3 regions of the Paenibacillus sp. J31R30 genome follow, and region 3 is predicted to be linked to each of the others. Evidence: riboswitches for the same ligand, from Rfam matches in the RefSeq annotation. Region 3 holds a riboswitch; each other region holds the start of a gene.
The links. Region 3 has a riboswitch for cyclic di-GMP ahead of AC58QO_RS27190 (diguanylate cyclase domain-containing protein). Riboswitches for the same ligand answer to the same signal wherever they lie in the genome.
Positions count from the first base shown of each region.

Region 1: it holds a riboswitch for cyclic di-GMP, as region 3 does, so the genes downstream of both, AC58QO_RS27040 (PilZ domain-containing protein) here and AC58QO_RS27190 (diguanylate cyclase domain-containing protein) in region 3, are expected to answer to the same signal.
Region 2: it holds a riboswitch for cyclic di-GMP, as region 3 does, so the genes downstream of both, AC58QO_RS08310 (hypothetical protein) here and AC58QO_RS27190 (diguanylate cyclase domain-containing protein) in region 3, are expected to answer to the same signal.

Region 1 covers NZ_JCAUAV010000011.1:174,081-179,539, forward strand. The annotation lists gene prfA (peptide chain release factor 1) at 1-856, opposite strand, end outside; gene ychF (redox-regulated ATPase YchF) at 890-1,990, opposite strand; gene AC58QO_RS27040 (PilZ domain-containing protein) at 2,069-2,803, opposite strand; cyclic di-GMP riboswitch class I at 2,915-3,001, opposite strand; gene tadA (tRNA adenosine(34) deaminase TadA) at 3,280-3,738, shown strand; tRNA gene AC58QO_RS27050 (tRNA-Arg) at 3,813-3,889, shown strand; gene AC58QO_RS27055 (methyl-accepting chemotaxis protein) at 4,063-5,459, shown strand, end outside.
Region 2 covers NZ_JCAUAV010000002.1:516,112-521,570, reverse strand. The annotation lists gene AC58QO_RS08325 (copper amine oxidase N-terminal domain-containing protein) at 1-594, opposite strand, end outside; gene gloA2 (SMU1112c/YaeR family gloxylase I-like metalloprotein) at 820-1,215, opposite strand; gene AC58QO_RS08315 (exopolyphosphatase) at 1,286-2,200, opposite strand; gene AC58QO_RS08310 (hypothetical protein) at 2,340-2,645, opposite strand; cyclic di-GMP riboswitch class I at 2,755-2,848, opposite strand; gene AC58QO_RS08305 (MDR family MFS transporter) at 2,964-4,187, opposite strand; gene AC58QO_RS08300 (TIGR01777 family oxidoreductase) at 4,378-5,268, shown strand; gene AC58QO_RS08295 (glutathione peroxidase) at 5,339-5,459, shown strand, end outside.
Region 3 covers NZ_JCAUAV010000012.1:16,629-22,087, reverse strand. The annotation lists gene AC58QO_RS27195 (glycosyl hydrolase family 95 catalytic domain-containing protein) at 208-3,141, shown strand; cyclic di-GMP riboswitch class I at 3,346-3,437, shown strand; gene AC58QO_RS27190 (diguanylate cyclase domain-containing protein) at 3,509-5,167, shown strand; gene AC58QO_RS27185 (spore germination protein) at 5,252-5,459, shown strand, end outside.

The DNA of each region.
Region 1 (5,459 bases), on a different contig from region 3:
CTTCTTCTTCTTCACGCATTTTATCTGAAATACGCGCGCGCAGTACGCGAAGCGCTTGTTCTTTATTGGAGTTCTGGGATTTACCATCCTGACACGTCGCCACAATACCCGTTGGTACGTGTGTAACACGCACAGCGGATTTCGTTGTATTAACCGACTGACCGCCCGCTCCACTGGAACAGAACGTATCAACACGAATATCGGCATCATGAATGATAATTTCCACATCTTCCGCTTCTGGCATAACCACAACCGTTGACGTTGAGGTATGAATCCGCCCGCCGGATTCTGTTACTGGGATACGTTGAACACGATGTGCCCCGCTCTCAAACTTGAGCTTACTGTAAGCACCTTTACCCGTAATCATGAAAATAATCTCTTTAAATCCGCCCAAATCATTCACGGAAGCATCGAGAATCTCTGTTCTCCAGCCTTGCGCATCCGCGTAACGCGTATACATCCGGTAAAGATCGCCTGCGAACAGCGCTGCTTCATCGCCGCCTGCCGCTCCGCGAATTTCCACGATGACGTTCTTGTCATCGTTAGGGTCTTTCGGCATCATCAGGATGCGGAGATGTTCTTCCAGTTTAGCGGATTGCTCGCTAAGCTCTTCGATCTCCATTTTGACCATTTCACGCATCTCATCGTCCAGCTTCTCATTCTGCATCACTTTCGCATCAGCCAGCTGTTCGCTCACGCTCTTATATTCATTATAAGCATCGTAAGACTCCTGAAGATCAGATTGCTCTTTGGAATATTCTCTTAGTTTCTTCGTATCACTCGTTACATCCGGGTCACACAATAACTCGCTTAATTTCTCATAGCGGTCCACAATGGACTGAAGTCGATCCAACATAGGGGATCACTCCTTTCTTGTTTTTATTATCAATTAAACATTGAAGCGGAAATGCATAACGTCGCCGTCATTCACCACGTACTCTTTACCTTCGAGGCGCACTTGGCCTTTTTCTTTCGCACCCGCCATGGATCCAGCAGCAGCCAAATCGTTATAAGAAACAACCTCTGCACGAATAAATCCACGTTCAAAATCCGTATGAATAACGCCTGCTGCTTGAGGAGCTTTCGTTCCTTTACGGATCGTCCATGCTCTAACCTCTTGAACACCAGCTGTGAAATACGTGTATAAGCCTAACTTTCTATACGCTGCTTTGATCAATCTATTCAAGCCGGACTCTTGAAGTCCCAGCTCTTCCAGGAACATGGCTTTTTCTTCGTCTTCCAGCTCAGCGATTTCGGATTCAACCTTCGCACTAATAGAAACAACTTCGTTGTTTTCTTTCTCAGCGAATTCCTTCACAATTTTAACGTATGCATTGTCGTCCGCAGTTGCAACCTCATCTTCACTCACGTTTGCCGCGTAGAGCACTGGCTTCATCGTCAGTAAATGCAGATCGCGAACTAGAAGACGCTCGTCGTCTGTTAAATCCAAGCTGCGTGCTGGCATATCATTATATAAGGCTTCTTTGATACGTTCCAAACACTCAACTTCAGCTACCACTTTCTTGTCGCCGCCTTTGAGGTTTTTGCGCGAACGCTCGATCTTTTTATCAACCGACTCAATATCTGCCAAAATCAATTCAAGATTAATCGTCTCGATGTCGCCAATCGGATCGACTTTCCCAGAAACGTGTGTAATATTATCATCCTCAAAACAACGTACAACATGCACAATCGCATCGACTTCACGGATGTGTGCTAGAAATTTATTACCAAGGCCCTCGCCTTTGCTCGCACCTTTAACCAAACCCGCAATGTCAACGAATTCGAAGGCTGTCGGAACGATGCTCTTAGGCACAACGATTTCCACCAGCTTCTGCAATCTCTCGTCTGGTACTTCTACTACCCCAACATTCGGATCGATCGTACAGAACGGATAATTCGCAGATTCTGCCCCCGCCTGTGTAATTGCATTAAACAATGTCGATTTTCCTACGTTCGGTAGACCGACGATACCTGCTTTCAAAGCCATTGTCGTTACAACTCCTTAATTTTCGAAAATCATCCTTCTTATTATATAGTACTTGGAGGGCAAAAAAAAGCCTGCAAGCTATTGATTGGCTGCAGTCTTTTTTTCCATTGCTTTTTTGAACTCGTCATCCCGCTTCTGCTCGAAGTAGGTTTCAATCTGATTACGTAGGATGAACCCGCGCAGCGCATTGCTTTGTTCCTCAGGATAGCTTTCGAAGCTGGCGCCGTAATAGTAGCTGTCTTCCAGCTTTTCTTTCCGTATAATTTCCAACTTGCACGGCAGTTCAAAACCTAAATCCAACTCGACTTGAAGCAAGCACTTCTTATGAAGAATACCATCGATCATGGAATTATCGTTGATGGTAAACCCAATTCCATTCATCGAGATATTTTTAATGGATAGTTCAATGGGATTTTCAAGGACATGCAGTTCTTTTTGTTTGATATTCTGGAAACCCATAATCTGACCTATGTTTTTCACAGTCACCCGCGGGAACTCCCGTTTCTCCGAAAACTTCTTTCGATTCTCAGGTGGATTGATCACAATGAGTGAACCAGGTTCTTTCGCTACGACTGTCGTTTGAAGGACGAATAGACCCGATTTGGTGTATAACGTCATTTTCGCCTTGTCTCCAAGCTGAAAAACATCATATTCGGGGAACTCGATCTCCATGATGTCTCCTTGGGCATAGGTAAGAATACCTGTAGACACGAAATCATCCTTGGACAGAACAGCCTTACAATCAATCAATACTTCCGCATCGTATCCTTCTTTACTCCCATACCGCTTCAACGCATCCTGCTTCATCGCCATGTGTACCAACACCCTCCCTCTATCAATGGATTCTACAGAACTTCTCCGCACAAAATAGACTGCCCCCACCTAAAGGAGCAGCCTATCACCTTAATCAAAAAAACATCGATTTTCGGTAACCAGGCTGCCATAGCTCATTAGAACCGTAGACCCTCAGCTTTGCGTCCTTGCTTTTCAACAAGTTTGCTATTGTCGAACCCTGCCGTGTCATTGTATGTAAGCTCATCGTTTATGGTCTGAAAGACCCAAAAAGTCCCACTGATATCACCATTATACGTAGCCTAGATATTTCTTTCAACTAAAATCCTTGCATAGGCGATGTTTTTATTGTATGAATGTGTAGTGGATTGAATATCCACAGGTTTATAAGTTATCCACATTGTTATCCACAGCTTGTTAACAACGAATATTTGTTCGGACTTTTATACACATGTGGATAAACTATTATTGCGAGGTGTCCCCCTGTGGATGAACATATGGATGAACATATCCCTTGGATGAGAGAAGCGATTGGAGAGGCGCTGAAAGCCGAAGCCATCCGCGAAGTTCCGATTGGCGCGATCGTCGTCCATCAAGGTCAAATCATTGGCCGCGGCTACAATTTGCGGGAAACAACTTTAGATCCTCTCGCGCATGCGGAGATGATTGCAATTAAACAAGCAAGCGAGCATTTGCAGGCATGGCGCTTGTTGGACTGCCAGCTCTATGTGACGCTGGAGCCTTGTCCTATGTGTGCAGGTGCGATCGTGCAAGCGCGCATTCCGCAGGTCATTTACGGTACGGTGGATCCGAAGGCAGGCTGTGCGGGGACGTTGATGAACTTGCTGCAGGAGGACCGGTTTAATCACCGTGTCGATGTGGTTAGTGGTGTTCTGCAAGAGGAGTGCTCGACGATGCTGACGCAATTTTTCCGAAAATTACGCGGGAAGGCTTAGAGACGCGTAATGTTTGTCCTTGGGTTAAAATGGTTGCACCCCGAAAACATCTCGTGTTAGAATGACGATACTATGCGCCCGTAGCTCAGCAGGATAGAGCAACAGTTTCCTAAACTGTAGGTCGTACGTTCGAATCGTATCGGGCGCGCCATGGATAAAGACTCTAGAACCGTACTATTGTGCGGTTCTTTTTTGCGTTTGTGAAGCTAGGGTCGGGCGCCGTACGGCTGGACTTAAATCAAAAGGACATTTGGCGAAGTTTGTCGAATAGGGGGTTGAACGATTGCATTATTTTTTTCAAATCTGTCAAGGGGGAATCGAATAATGAAATCACTCAAGAGCAAGTTCATCCTTATCACTTTAACTTTAGTGGTTGTCCCTATGCTCTTTACAACTTTGTTTCATTATCTGTTTGTGACGAAACAATATGCTGCGACCATTGAAGAGAAGAATCGGGCTTTCGCCGCCTCTCTCTCATCCAATGTCGCTTCTTATATCAAAGGCTCGTTCGACGTCATTAATGAAATTGCGGATGAGCCGGAAGTGGCCGCTTTTAACACGGAGGCGCAGAAATCGGCGTTGGAACGGGCGGTGCTGCGAAATCCGCAATATGAGCTGCTGTATATTCAGGATATGGAAGGGATGCAAACAGCACGTTCAGAAGGGGTTCTCACGAACCGCAGGGATCGGTGGTGGTTCAAGCAATTACAGGAGAGGCATCCGAGCTTCGTGAGCAAAGCGTACTATTCTGTGTTCAGCAATGCGCCAATAACTTCAATTTTTGTGCCGATCACAAGCCGCTCGGGAGAGACGGTTGGTTTTATAGGCGCAGATATTCTTGTGGACGAGCTTCAAGCATTAGTGGAACGGAATTCGCTCGGCAAAGGGAGCTTTAGCTTTATTATTGATGGGGAAGGCACTGTTGTCGCACACCCAGACAAAATGCTCGTACAGGAAATGTACAACTTTAAGTCGTCAACGAAAGTAATCTGGAAGAAAGACCAGAACGGCCAAAATGTAAAGGACGATAAAGGCAATGAAATAACGGAAGTGCAGCCCATCAAGCTGGACCCAGCATTGAGCGAACTGACGAAACACGTCCTGCAGGGTGAAACCGGCACTGGCAGCTTCGAGGACAGCAATCGTAAGCAATTCGTTGCGGCGTACACACCGGTCAAGCTGCCGGGAGCTTCAGACCGCTGGGCTGTCATTACGGTACAAAATGAATCAGAGGCCTATGCGTTCGTGTACGATCTCCAAAGAAAAGTGCTATGGCTTTCGCTTTTTCTAGCCGTCGCAGCCAGCCTGGTCATCTGGTTTTCCTCCTCGCTGCTTCTGACGCCGATTACCCGGCTTATGCAGATCATGGAGAAGGCAGCGCAAGGTGATCTTACCCACCGGTCGCAATATCGTTCCAAGGATGAAATCGGACGTTTGACAACGAGCTACAATAAGATGATGGACAACATCGGGGAAAGTTTGAAGGACATCAAGGCCGCCTTTTCGCGTGTGTCTACCGCCTCCAATGTGCTTGCAGAGACAACCCGCGAAACTTCATTATCCATTAATGAAGCCGCCTACTCCATTACCCGTGTCGTGGAAAGCGGCAACGGCCAGAACGAGCATTCCGTTCGGAGTGTGCAATTGTCAGGCGAGCTGTCCGCAGCTTTTGCTCAAATGGCCGCCGAGATGGAGCGGTGTACACAAGTCTCAGCAGAAGC
Region 2 (5,459 bases), on a different contig from region 3:
ATTCTTGTCGACAACCACACTTAAAACCTGCGTTGCCCTTGCAACTTGCTGCCCGGCATCCGGGTCCATGACTAGGTTGTCTACTGTGGGTGGAGAAAGCTTTTTTCGTTCAGCTATTGGAGCAGCAGTTGACACATCCATTGTCAAAGTGATCGTTTGAAGCTGGCTATTGTAAGTTACAGTTTGACCGAGTTGTTCAGCAACGAATCGCAATGGCACCATCGTCGTCTCGTTCACAATTATTGCGGGTTGCTCCAAAGTAACTGGTTGGTTGCCAACTACTGCATCTTTCGAGTTGATGCTAATAATGACCGTTTTGGCAGAGGTCGTGAGTCTAACGGTTCTCGTAACTCCATTCCACTCTATGGCTGCGCCTAGAGCCTCTCCGACGAACCGCAGTGGAACCATCGTGACGCCATTTACTAGCACCGGGGCGCTTTGCAACTCGTAGGTTTCCCCTCTGACCATTGCCTTTATATCCTGTAGCTTCAATACAATGGCTTGTCCGACAGCTTCGGCTCGAATGTATGTTGGTGTGCTAGTGACCATGAACATTAAACAACAAGCAAATAGGAGCATTTTTGTTCTTTTCATAGAAGTACCAGGCCTTTCATGCCAATTTTACTAATTTGTAATATGAGGTAATAAAAATATCACACTGCCGCTTGTCAGCAGTCCAATCGGGTCACTTTGAGGGTTTATTTTATCCATATGACATAAATCAGAAGCGCCCACAAGGGAATAGACAGTAGTACGCTCCAGAAGCAACCTTTAGCCATCGCTAGCTTTGGTTCCTCTTCGGTCCGCTGGTACCGGCCTTTATTCCACAATTTCCACCAACTCCAACGGCAACCCATCGGGATCTGCGAAAAACGTGTAGCGATTCCCCGTGATTGGATCAATCCGCACTGGCTCAACCGCGATACCCTTACTTTCTAGTTCGATTACACTTTGCTCCATGTCAGCAACAACAAAGGCCAAATGACGTAAGCCCCGCGCTTCAGGCTGATTGACACGTAATGGCGGGTTCGGAAATGAGAATAATTCAATCTCTTGCTCCGTTTGACCGATGCGCAAATCCAATTTATACGAGTCTCTCTCCGCGCGATACGTTTCCTGAATAACGGTGAGTCCGAGTATATCTACATAGAAATGCTTAGAACGCTCGTAATTCGAACAAATAATCGCAACGTGATGAATCTGTTTGAATTTCATTCGTTGAACCTCCTCACAAAGAAAAAACCGCATGCTGGGCTGCTCCCATCCTGCGGCTTGTTCATTTATTTTACCCTGCTGCTAGCATGGTTTCAACAATTTTGTGCAAAACGTTGTCCGCTTGCTCATATTCCACTTGGCAAGTACCTGCGGCGTGGTGCCCGCCCCCACCATTTTGGAGCATCAGATCGCCAATGTTCGTTTGTGCAGTACGATTGATTATGCTATGTCCACATGCGAATACGCAATTTTGTTTATTACGTCCGTCTACGATCCAGATAGATGTGTTTTGCTCCGGATAGAGTGCATAGACCATGAAGCGATTGCCTGGATAAATCGTTTCAACATCGCGAAGGTCCGTAATAATAACATTACCTTCAACCCTTGTGTAAGTTTGCAGCATGTCCCGGTATAACGCATCCAACTCATAGTATCGCGCTACACGCTCTTTCACATCCGGCAGCTCCATTATTTCACCAACGGATTTCGTGGCACAATGCTCAACAAGATCCTCCATCAACTGATAGTTGCTGATGCGGTAATCCCGATAACGACCTAACCCAGTACGTGCATCCATGATAAAAGAGAGCAAATCCCATCCGCTCGGATTCAAAATATCTTCCTTGTTAAACTGCGCGGAATCAGCTTTGTCTACGCCTTGCATAATATCATCGATATCTCCGAAGGTTTCTTTGCCCCCATAGTAATCATAGACAACTCGCGCTGCGCTTGGAGCGATACGAGTTTCTCCTTTAAATGAGACCGCTTCACCCATCCGTGTAAGCTCACTGGAGTGATGATCGAACCATAAGCCGCAGCCAGCTACATAAGGCACATTGGCCAGAATATCATTTTCCGATACTTCAATTAGGCCGTCTTGCATATCTTTGGGATGAACAAATTTCATTTCATCCACCATGTTTAATTGTTTGAAGAGCATCGCGCATACTAAACCATCGAAATCAGAACGTGTGATCAATCTCATGCTATGCATCTCCCTTGGTATAGTTCCTAAGAACTACTAATGGCAATATTATAGCAGTTAGTGTCGATTGGTGACAATGAGAAAATCACTATCCATAGCCCTTCTACTCATTTCCGACAGAAAAAAAAGAGCAATTCACCTAGATAGGTTGAACCGCTCTCAATTTGGATGATAGACATTGGAAAAGTTTTGTTAAAAAGCCTTCGATTTGTGCCATTGGGGGCATTTTTACAGAAAGTTTAACTTCGCCTTTCCAGTAGAAAATGAGGATACTATTGTTTCTTCCGTGAAACATTTCGACATCCCAACACGCTTCGTTTAGTGCATATTCTTCACGGTTTATCATGAGCTTTGGACCATCCGTGGATGGCACCAAACGTGCAACATGGTTGCCGCATAGTGAAGTTGCTTTCTGTTCCTCAATCATTTGATTGTCCGATTTCATGCCGCTAGGGCCTCCTTAGTGCAAATTGTTCAATTTTATTTCCTATGACAGAGAAAAACCCCTACCGTAGTGAACCGACTAGTGGGGTTCTGAAGTGAATTCCCAATCGTTCGGCGGCTGGCTGGCTGCTTGTCCTATGCAGGAGAAGTAAAGCCCCTGTAGCTTTGCGTCACTGGCTTTCGCCAGCTTTGCCTTTGTCGAGATGATGTGCAGAATCTGTTTAGTTGTTCATGTTTAAACGGTACATCCTATACCTCAAGAATAAGGGATGATGATTTGAAATCGAATAGTGCGGAGGAACTATTTTTACGAAATCCATCAAAAAGTTTGCATTTTCGACGAAATTTTCATCATTTTTTGACGTTTTGTGCCTCTCCAATAGAAGATAGATCCGATTAACGATAAAAATGCAATGATGAGGAACAGCGTAGTCCCCCCATAGGATACTAGCAAAAAGCCGCCAATCCACGGTCCCATGAAGTGACCGATGTTCGTTAGCGTTTGAGCACCATAATAGGTACCTCTCATTTGTTCAGGCGCAAGCTTATCAATCAGCATATTCGCGGCAGGATAATTCAGAATTTCACCGAACGTGAAGATCGCCATCGAGATAATGAGCCAAGTTAACGAGTGGGAAATGGCAAAGCCGATATCGCCTATGGCAAACATGAAGTTTCCAACGACAATGGCTGTTAATGGTGAATACTTCTCCGCCCATTTCCCCAGCGGAATCTGCATGGCGATGACGACAATAGCATTGGCGCTCATGAGAATCGCAAACATTTTGACCCCGTCGGCAAAATCCCTCTGAAGATACTGTGACAACGTCACCATAACCTGCGAATATCCGATTGCTCCGATAATGCCACCAACAATGTACAAACGGAAGGTCATATCCTTACGAATGACGTCCCATGCCGAGCGGAAAGTAACGATCGCTTTCTTCTCACCTTCGATTTTTTTAATACCGAACTTAATGAGAAGCGCGTAGAGTGTTACACCATAGATTAAATAAATAATCCCGGTCAGCAGGAATGGCAGGGCTCCGTTCATCGTCGCAAAGAAAGCTCCCAGCAAAGGTCCCACAGCTACACCAACGTTAATCGCCATATAGCGGAGTGAGAATACCTCTCTTCTTTTGGACGGCTCCGTTAGATCTGCCATTAGCGCTTGCGACACAGGCTCATAGAATGAACGGCAGAGACCATTCAGCATATTGAGCAGCATAAATAAGACCGGTAATTTAACAATACCGAAACCGAGAAAGACGAATCCCCACCCAAAAAGTGCCGCGAGCATGATCACGCGTCGTCCGAATCGATCTGACAACGTGCCGCCGACAAAGCCGCCAAAAGTACCAGCTAATGCACCCATACCAATTACGATACCGATGAGTCCTGGGCTCATAGAGGAGTGCTTTGCCAAATAGATCGCTAGAAAAGGTAAACTCATGGAGGAGGCAGCTCGTGCCATAACGGTACCTAAGATTAGCGTATGTACGATAGGATGATAGGATTGAAGAAAATGACGTATACGATTCATTGACGATGACTCCTCTCACTGATACGAATTACCCTTTGGTTAATTAATTGACGCCGAATTCCAATTATACACGAAATGGAGAGAAACGTGTCGTAATTTCGAACTGGGAACTTTACCTTAGTCCTCTTACTTCGCTCAGATGGTATTTATTGGGTGAAGGTTTTATAATGGCGATATGGAGGTGTTTGCAATGAAAATAGCGATCACAGGCGGCAGCGGCTTTATTGGAAAACGTTTAATTGCTTTCTGGTTGGGACAAGGTCATGAACTTATCAATATATCACGCACATCCTCAAAGCAGATTTCCGGTGTCCGAACGATAACATGGGACGAGTTGGAGAAAAATACGGACCTTCTTCAAGGACTCGATGCCATTGTAAATTTGGCTGGTGAATCTATCAGTCAACGCTGGACAGCCGCGGCCAAGAAACGGATTGTTCAATCCCGCCTGCAGGCAGCAGAGCGAGTTGCCAAGCTTGTTGCGAAACTGGATCCTAAGCCTAAGGTTGTTGTGAATGCTTCTGGCATGTCGTATTACGGCGTTTCAGAAAGGGAAACCTTTGATGAGGAGAGCCCTTATCGCAATACAGACTTTCTAGCTTCCGTCGTCAAGCAATGGGAGCAAGCAGCCGATCTCATCCAAGGAACTCGATTAGTGAAGGTTCGGGTTGGACTTGTTTTGGATAATAAAGAAGGCGCGTTTCCCAAGATGGCACTGCCGTATAAGCTTGGGGTCGGCGGCACTGTTGGAAGTGGCAGGCAATGGCTTTCGTGGGTTCACATCGAAGATATGGTGAGACTGATTGATTTTTGCGTTCAAAACGATGCCATTTCTGGTCCCGTCAATGCCACGGCTCCACATCCTGTCACGAATAAAGATTTCGGACGCGCGATTGCAACTGCGATGCGAAGACCGAATCTCTTCCCTGTTCCCGCTTTCATGATGAAGCTGATTTTCGGTGAGCTGTCTGTTCTCCTTCTAGAAGGTCAGAAAGTAATTCCTCGCGTTCTGGAGAAGAATGGTTTTGAATGGCGCTTTCCTTTACTTACAGGCGCCCTTGGCAATCTGCTGAAAAAATAGCTTCCCTTTCGAATTAAAATTGTGTACAATTGAATTGTGTAAAATAATAATTACAAAAGGTTGTGACCTTATGAGCGTACATCAGTTTCAAGTGAAAACGATCCGTGGTGAAGATAAATCCCTTGCCTCTTACAAAAACCAAGTCCTGCTCATCGTCAATACAGCAACGAAATGCGGATTTGCGCCTCAAT
Region 3 (5,459 bases):
GTCATCATGGATTTTTCAACTTTTTTCAAGAGAATTTTCCACTCTCGCCCGAATGAAAAGGCGATAAGCTAAACATAGGCTTGAGAATCTGAAACGAAAGAGGAGTGTGTCACTGTCCATAACGAAATTATTTGAATGCGCTTTCAAAACAAGTGCTCAGAAGCAAGCAATTCGAATCACAAATCGAACGTATGGAGGTCTAAGTTCATGAAGGCTGTTAGCAAAAAGTTCAAGAAAAGACTTGTGTCTATCGTCGCCGTATCTTCCATTCTCTCATCTAGTCTCGTGATGGGGACGGCTATGGCAAGCCCGACTAGCCACTCCTTTAACACAGGAGCAGGCACTTTAAATGTAGACTACGCAAGTTATCTCTCTAAGCATGATGTGGTTTTTAACTCACCTGTCACGGAAACCAAAAGCGGATTAATGGTTGGCAACGGCAAGGTGGGCGGTATGGTCTGGAATACGACCGGAGGTCTTACGATGCAGGTTTCGGGCGTGGATGCTTCGGAAGAAGGCTTCGCTTCGCAAGGTTTAGTTAATCTGTATACGAACCCAGGATTAGATACGGGATATACGACTTATCAACAGCGGCTATCCTTATATGATGGCGTGCTGACAACCAAGTACGATTCGAATCGCACGGTGACGATTATGGGATCTCCCAATTCGGAGGTCATGGGCATCCATGTGGATGACAGCCGCACGGGTTTATCCAGCGTGGCGCTTGATTTAAGCCTGTGGGATGTAAGCACCTTCAGCGGTGGCGACGTGCCGGATATCAATACATGGCGGACAGTTTCCACGTTTGTTGATCCGACGGTGGTTGGTCTGAGCCGCGGACAGACCGATGCGAATCATTTCGGCTACACACTGGCTGCAACTGTTGAGGGAGCGAGCTTTACAACGCAATCGGTGAATGGCAGTAAGGTGAGATTGAATATTACGCCTTCCTCGAGTTATACGATCTGGATCGCCAGCGCAAGCCGGCTCAATGCCCCTAGCTTTGATTCTATTAACCAGGCTAAGAACATTCTTAACAATGTGAAGAATACGGGGTATGCGACAACCTTAACCAATTACAAGAACTGGTGGCACAGCTTCTGGAACAAATCCTTTGTTCAGTATTCGAACGCCACGGGTGATGCGGATTATTTGGAAAATTTCTATTACCTGAGCACGTTTATCATTGCCGCAGGTGCTTATGGGAATTATCCGTTCCATTTTATTAATGGCGTATTCAGCGGGGTAAACGATAATGATAGCGGCAAATGGAGCAATGCCTACTGGTATTGGAATCAACGTGACGTCTACCACTCGTTCCTGTCTTCCAACCATCCCGAAATCGTTAACACCTTTAACAATTTGTACAGCCGTAATTTTAATACGTTAAAATCCTACACCAACACCCGTTATGGCATTGACGGTATCTGGGTACCCGAGACGATGGGCTGGAATGCAAGTGCAGCCGGCACGATCGGCAGTGACTATACGAAAAATATTTTCTCCACTGGCGCTGAAGCGGCTCTTAATATGTACAATCAATACAAATACACCAATGACGCGACTTACCTCAGTAATACAGCCTATCCGTTCATGAAAGAAGCGGCCAAATTCTACGCAGGCAAGCTTTCCTATAATAGTACGACGGGCAAATACTATATGGCCTCCTCCAATGCCCACGAGCAATACTGGAACGTCCAGAATGCGCTCACCGACCTAGCAGCCGTACGTGCTTTATTCCCTGTCACGATTCAAACCAGCCAAACGCTTGGCCTCGACAGCACGCTGCGAACCCAATGGCAGAATATTTTGAACAATCTAGTCGCATATCCGGTCGATCCGAACGACGCAACAAAGTACTTCCCTCATACGCCGCCGCTATCACAGAATCGCAACGATGAGAATACGGTCGCTGAGCTCGCTTGGCCATACAGTGTTACTGGCATCGGTGCACCTGATTATCAAATGGCGGTCAATAGCTTCAACAGCAGGCCCTACCCGTATGGCGATAATGTCTGGGATCCCGCTCCGATTCAAGCCGCACGACTCGGTCTTGGCGATGGCGCTTATCTAGGGATGAAGACGATGGTCCAGAAGTATCAGGACTATCCGAACGGGCGCACCACGAATACCAACGGTGAGTTCGAGTATATGGGCGTAAACCTTTCTGCCATGAACGAATCCTTGCTCCAAAGCTATAATGACAAAATCAGAGTGTTCCCAGCGCTTCCGAACGATGCAAGCTTTAATAGCAAGTTCACCTTGCTTGCCAGCGGCGGTTTCCTTGTAAGCTCTGAGAAGGAAAGCAATGAAATCAAATACGTAGGCTTGAAGAGCTTGTATGGGAAAACGGCAACCGTCGTGAATCCTTGGGGCACACAGCAGGTACAAGTACGAAGAGTATCCGATAACGCGATCGTACTTACCTCCTCCAGCAGTGAGTTCAACTTTGCTACAGCAGCCAATACGGTATACGTTGTAGAAAGAACTGCTAAACAGCTTAGCAGCTACACCTACCAAGCATTGACAGGCACAAGCAATACTACGATTAAAACGGTTACCTATAACGGTGTGCCTCGTTCTCTTGGCAGTACAGCACCTTATTTGGGGGCGAAGCCGACGTTCTATCCGAATAGCAACTTTGGCGGTACAGGTGTCTCCTTGGCGCCAGGCAGCTATAGTATCTCGCAAATGCAAGCCGCAGGCATTGCCAATGATGCCATCTCGTCGATCAAAGTCCCTGCCGGTATCACGGTGGTCGCTTATGGCGACGGTGCTTTTGATGGACCTTCATGGACATTTACAGCCGATAATAGCAATCTCGCCACTACCGGCAATGATAATGCGATCTCGTCGTTTAAAATCACAGCTTCAACCTCCGGTGTCACCTTCTATCCGAATGCCAGCTATGGCGGCACTGCTGTCACATTCGCACCTGGTAACTATACACTGGCGCAAATGGTCGCGGCCGGCATGCCGAATGATGCCATCTCATCGCTGAAAGTTCCCCCTGGCCGAACGGTCACTGCGTATGGGGATGACAACTTCGCTGGACCATCTTGGATATTCACAGCCGATAACAGCAATCTCGCCACCACGGGAAATGATAATGTGATTTCATCTTTCAAAATCCAGTAAACCTCATAAACACGGCTGAGTCACCTTCAAACGTGACTCAGCCGTGTTTTTTACCTATAAAGTAAAAAATTGGTTCGTCTTTACCTTTCTTTATTATATTCGACAAAATACCGCATTTGTCGCTATATACAGTTAATTTTTCCCTACTCTATAATAGTTACATAGTAGTAGATAGAATGGGTACTGAGCTACATTTGAACATGAAATCGAAAAGGGCAAATCATCGGAAACGATGAGACGCAAAGCCATGGCCTAAAGCATGCCAACTCGGATGCTATGGTTGACAGGTTACCGAATTTGAAGGGATGATCCTTTATTCGGGATGATCCTTTTTTTTATGCCGGGAAAATAGTAGGAGGGCTCTCTTATGCATCATTCGCTAACGGAAAGTTATAATTTCGTGCTGGTCCTGCTTTCGTTCGTTATTGCGCTGCTTGCCTCGTTTACGTCCTTGAATTTAGCTCGGAAAGTATCCACTTCGGAAGGATGGCATCAGAAGAGCTGGATCATATGCAGTGCTCTCGTTATGGGCGTAGGCATATGGTCCATGCATTTCATCGCGATGCTAGCTTTCCATTTGCCCAGTGGCGTGACCTATAATATTTCGATTGTCAGTATATCCATTCTTGTAGCGGTCGGAGGCGCACTGGTTGGACTTGTGGTCGCCTTCCAAGCGAGCTCTATCCGTTCAAGGTTCCTTATTGGCGGTACATTCATGGGGATAGCGATTAGCGGCATGCATTATATCGGTATGGCCTCATTACTGCATGTGACGATCCGCTATTCACCCATACCGTTCACGCTATCGATAGTCATCGCCATCCTAGCCTCCATCACGGCGCTTTACTTCTTTTTCAAACGGAACCATCACCGACTCTTCATTAGTAGTCTCATTATGGCGATAGCAATTACAGGCATGCACTATATGGGCATGTCATCCGCTGTGATAACTTTTCCTGCGGTGGCTCCTCCGCATAGTGTCAATGCTGTGAATATGGACTTCATTCTCGTGGCTATGTATGTGGCATTTGGAACCTTGCTCATCTTTGCCATCAGCTTTTTTAGCTCGCTCTCCGTGGATCGGCGATTGTCGGAACAGATTGCGCTTAAAGCTTCTATTTTAGAATCAGCCATCGATTGCATCTTCATGTTCAAATCTCAGGGCTGGATCATTGAATTCAATCCCGCTTCCGAAGCCATATTCGGCTATACGCGTAAAGAAGCGCTGAAACGTACGTTATTCGATCTCCTCTTTCCTTTCGATCAGGATGGACAAGATGCTGCTTTGTTATATCAACTGCTAAGCCAGAAGGCTGAATCCATCATTGGCAAACGGTTTGAAATTATGGCGTACCGTTCAGACCGCAGCAAGTTTCCGGCCGAAATTATCATAACAGCTATTGTTTATGGGGGGAGAACGATATATACGGCTTACCTCCGGGACTTAACGGAAAAAAGGAAATCGGAAGAACTCATTCATCATTTAGCGTACTTCGATCATTTGACTGGATTGCCGAATCGCAATCAATTCAATGAGCTGTTCCAGCATGCTTTAACATATGCCCAACGACACCATGAGACCTTAGGTATTCTGTTTCTGGATATTTATCGGTTCAAATGGATTAATGATTCCTTCGGTCATCTGCTTGGAGACCAAACTTTACAGAAATTTGCTGCTCTACTCGCTAGTTGCTTACCCGAGAATGGTTCCGTCTCCAGACTAAGCGGCGATGAGTTTATCATTTTGCTTCCCCAAGGGAATCAACAATCGATTAGAGTGCAGGCCCAGAACATCATCGCTTTGTTGGAGATTCCTTTTAGCATGGATATTGGGGATATTTATGTTTCTACGAATATTGGTATCTCCATGTATCCCTACGATGGCGATACACAGGAGCTCCTCCTTAAGCATGCAGACCAAGCCATGTATGCCGCCAAAGATCAGGGTCGAAACAATTACCAATTCTTCCAACAAGGTATGACCATGAGACTTCCCCAGAAAACTGTCTTTAAACAATATTCATAGGGTTAACCCCCTCCACTGATTATTCTCCCCCCTTTCAGGGCACGCTAAGCCGAATGGTAATGTAAGGGAATTGGGGGAATTCGCATGATCGAACACATCCGTGCTGAGTTGAACAATCCAGCTGACCTCTTCTATGACACCCTCGACAATGGCTATATGCAAATGGAAGTGAGCTACTTCCCTTCTCTCTGCGATCAGGCTTTAATCAAGAATGGATTGACCATTCCTTATTCCTATTGCTTTAACCCCGAAGAATTCGAACGTATGCTAAACGCTAATCCGGCCTTCGGTA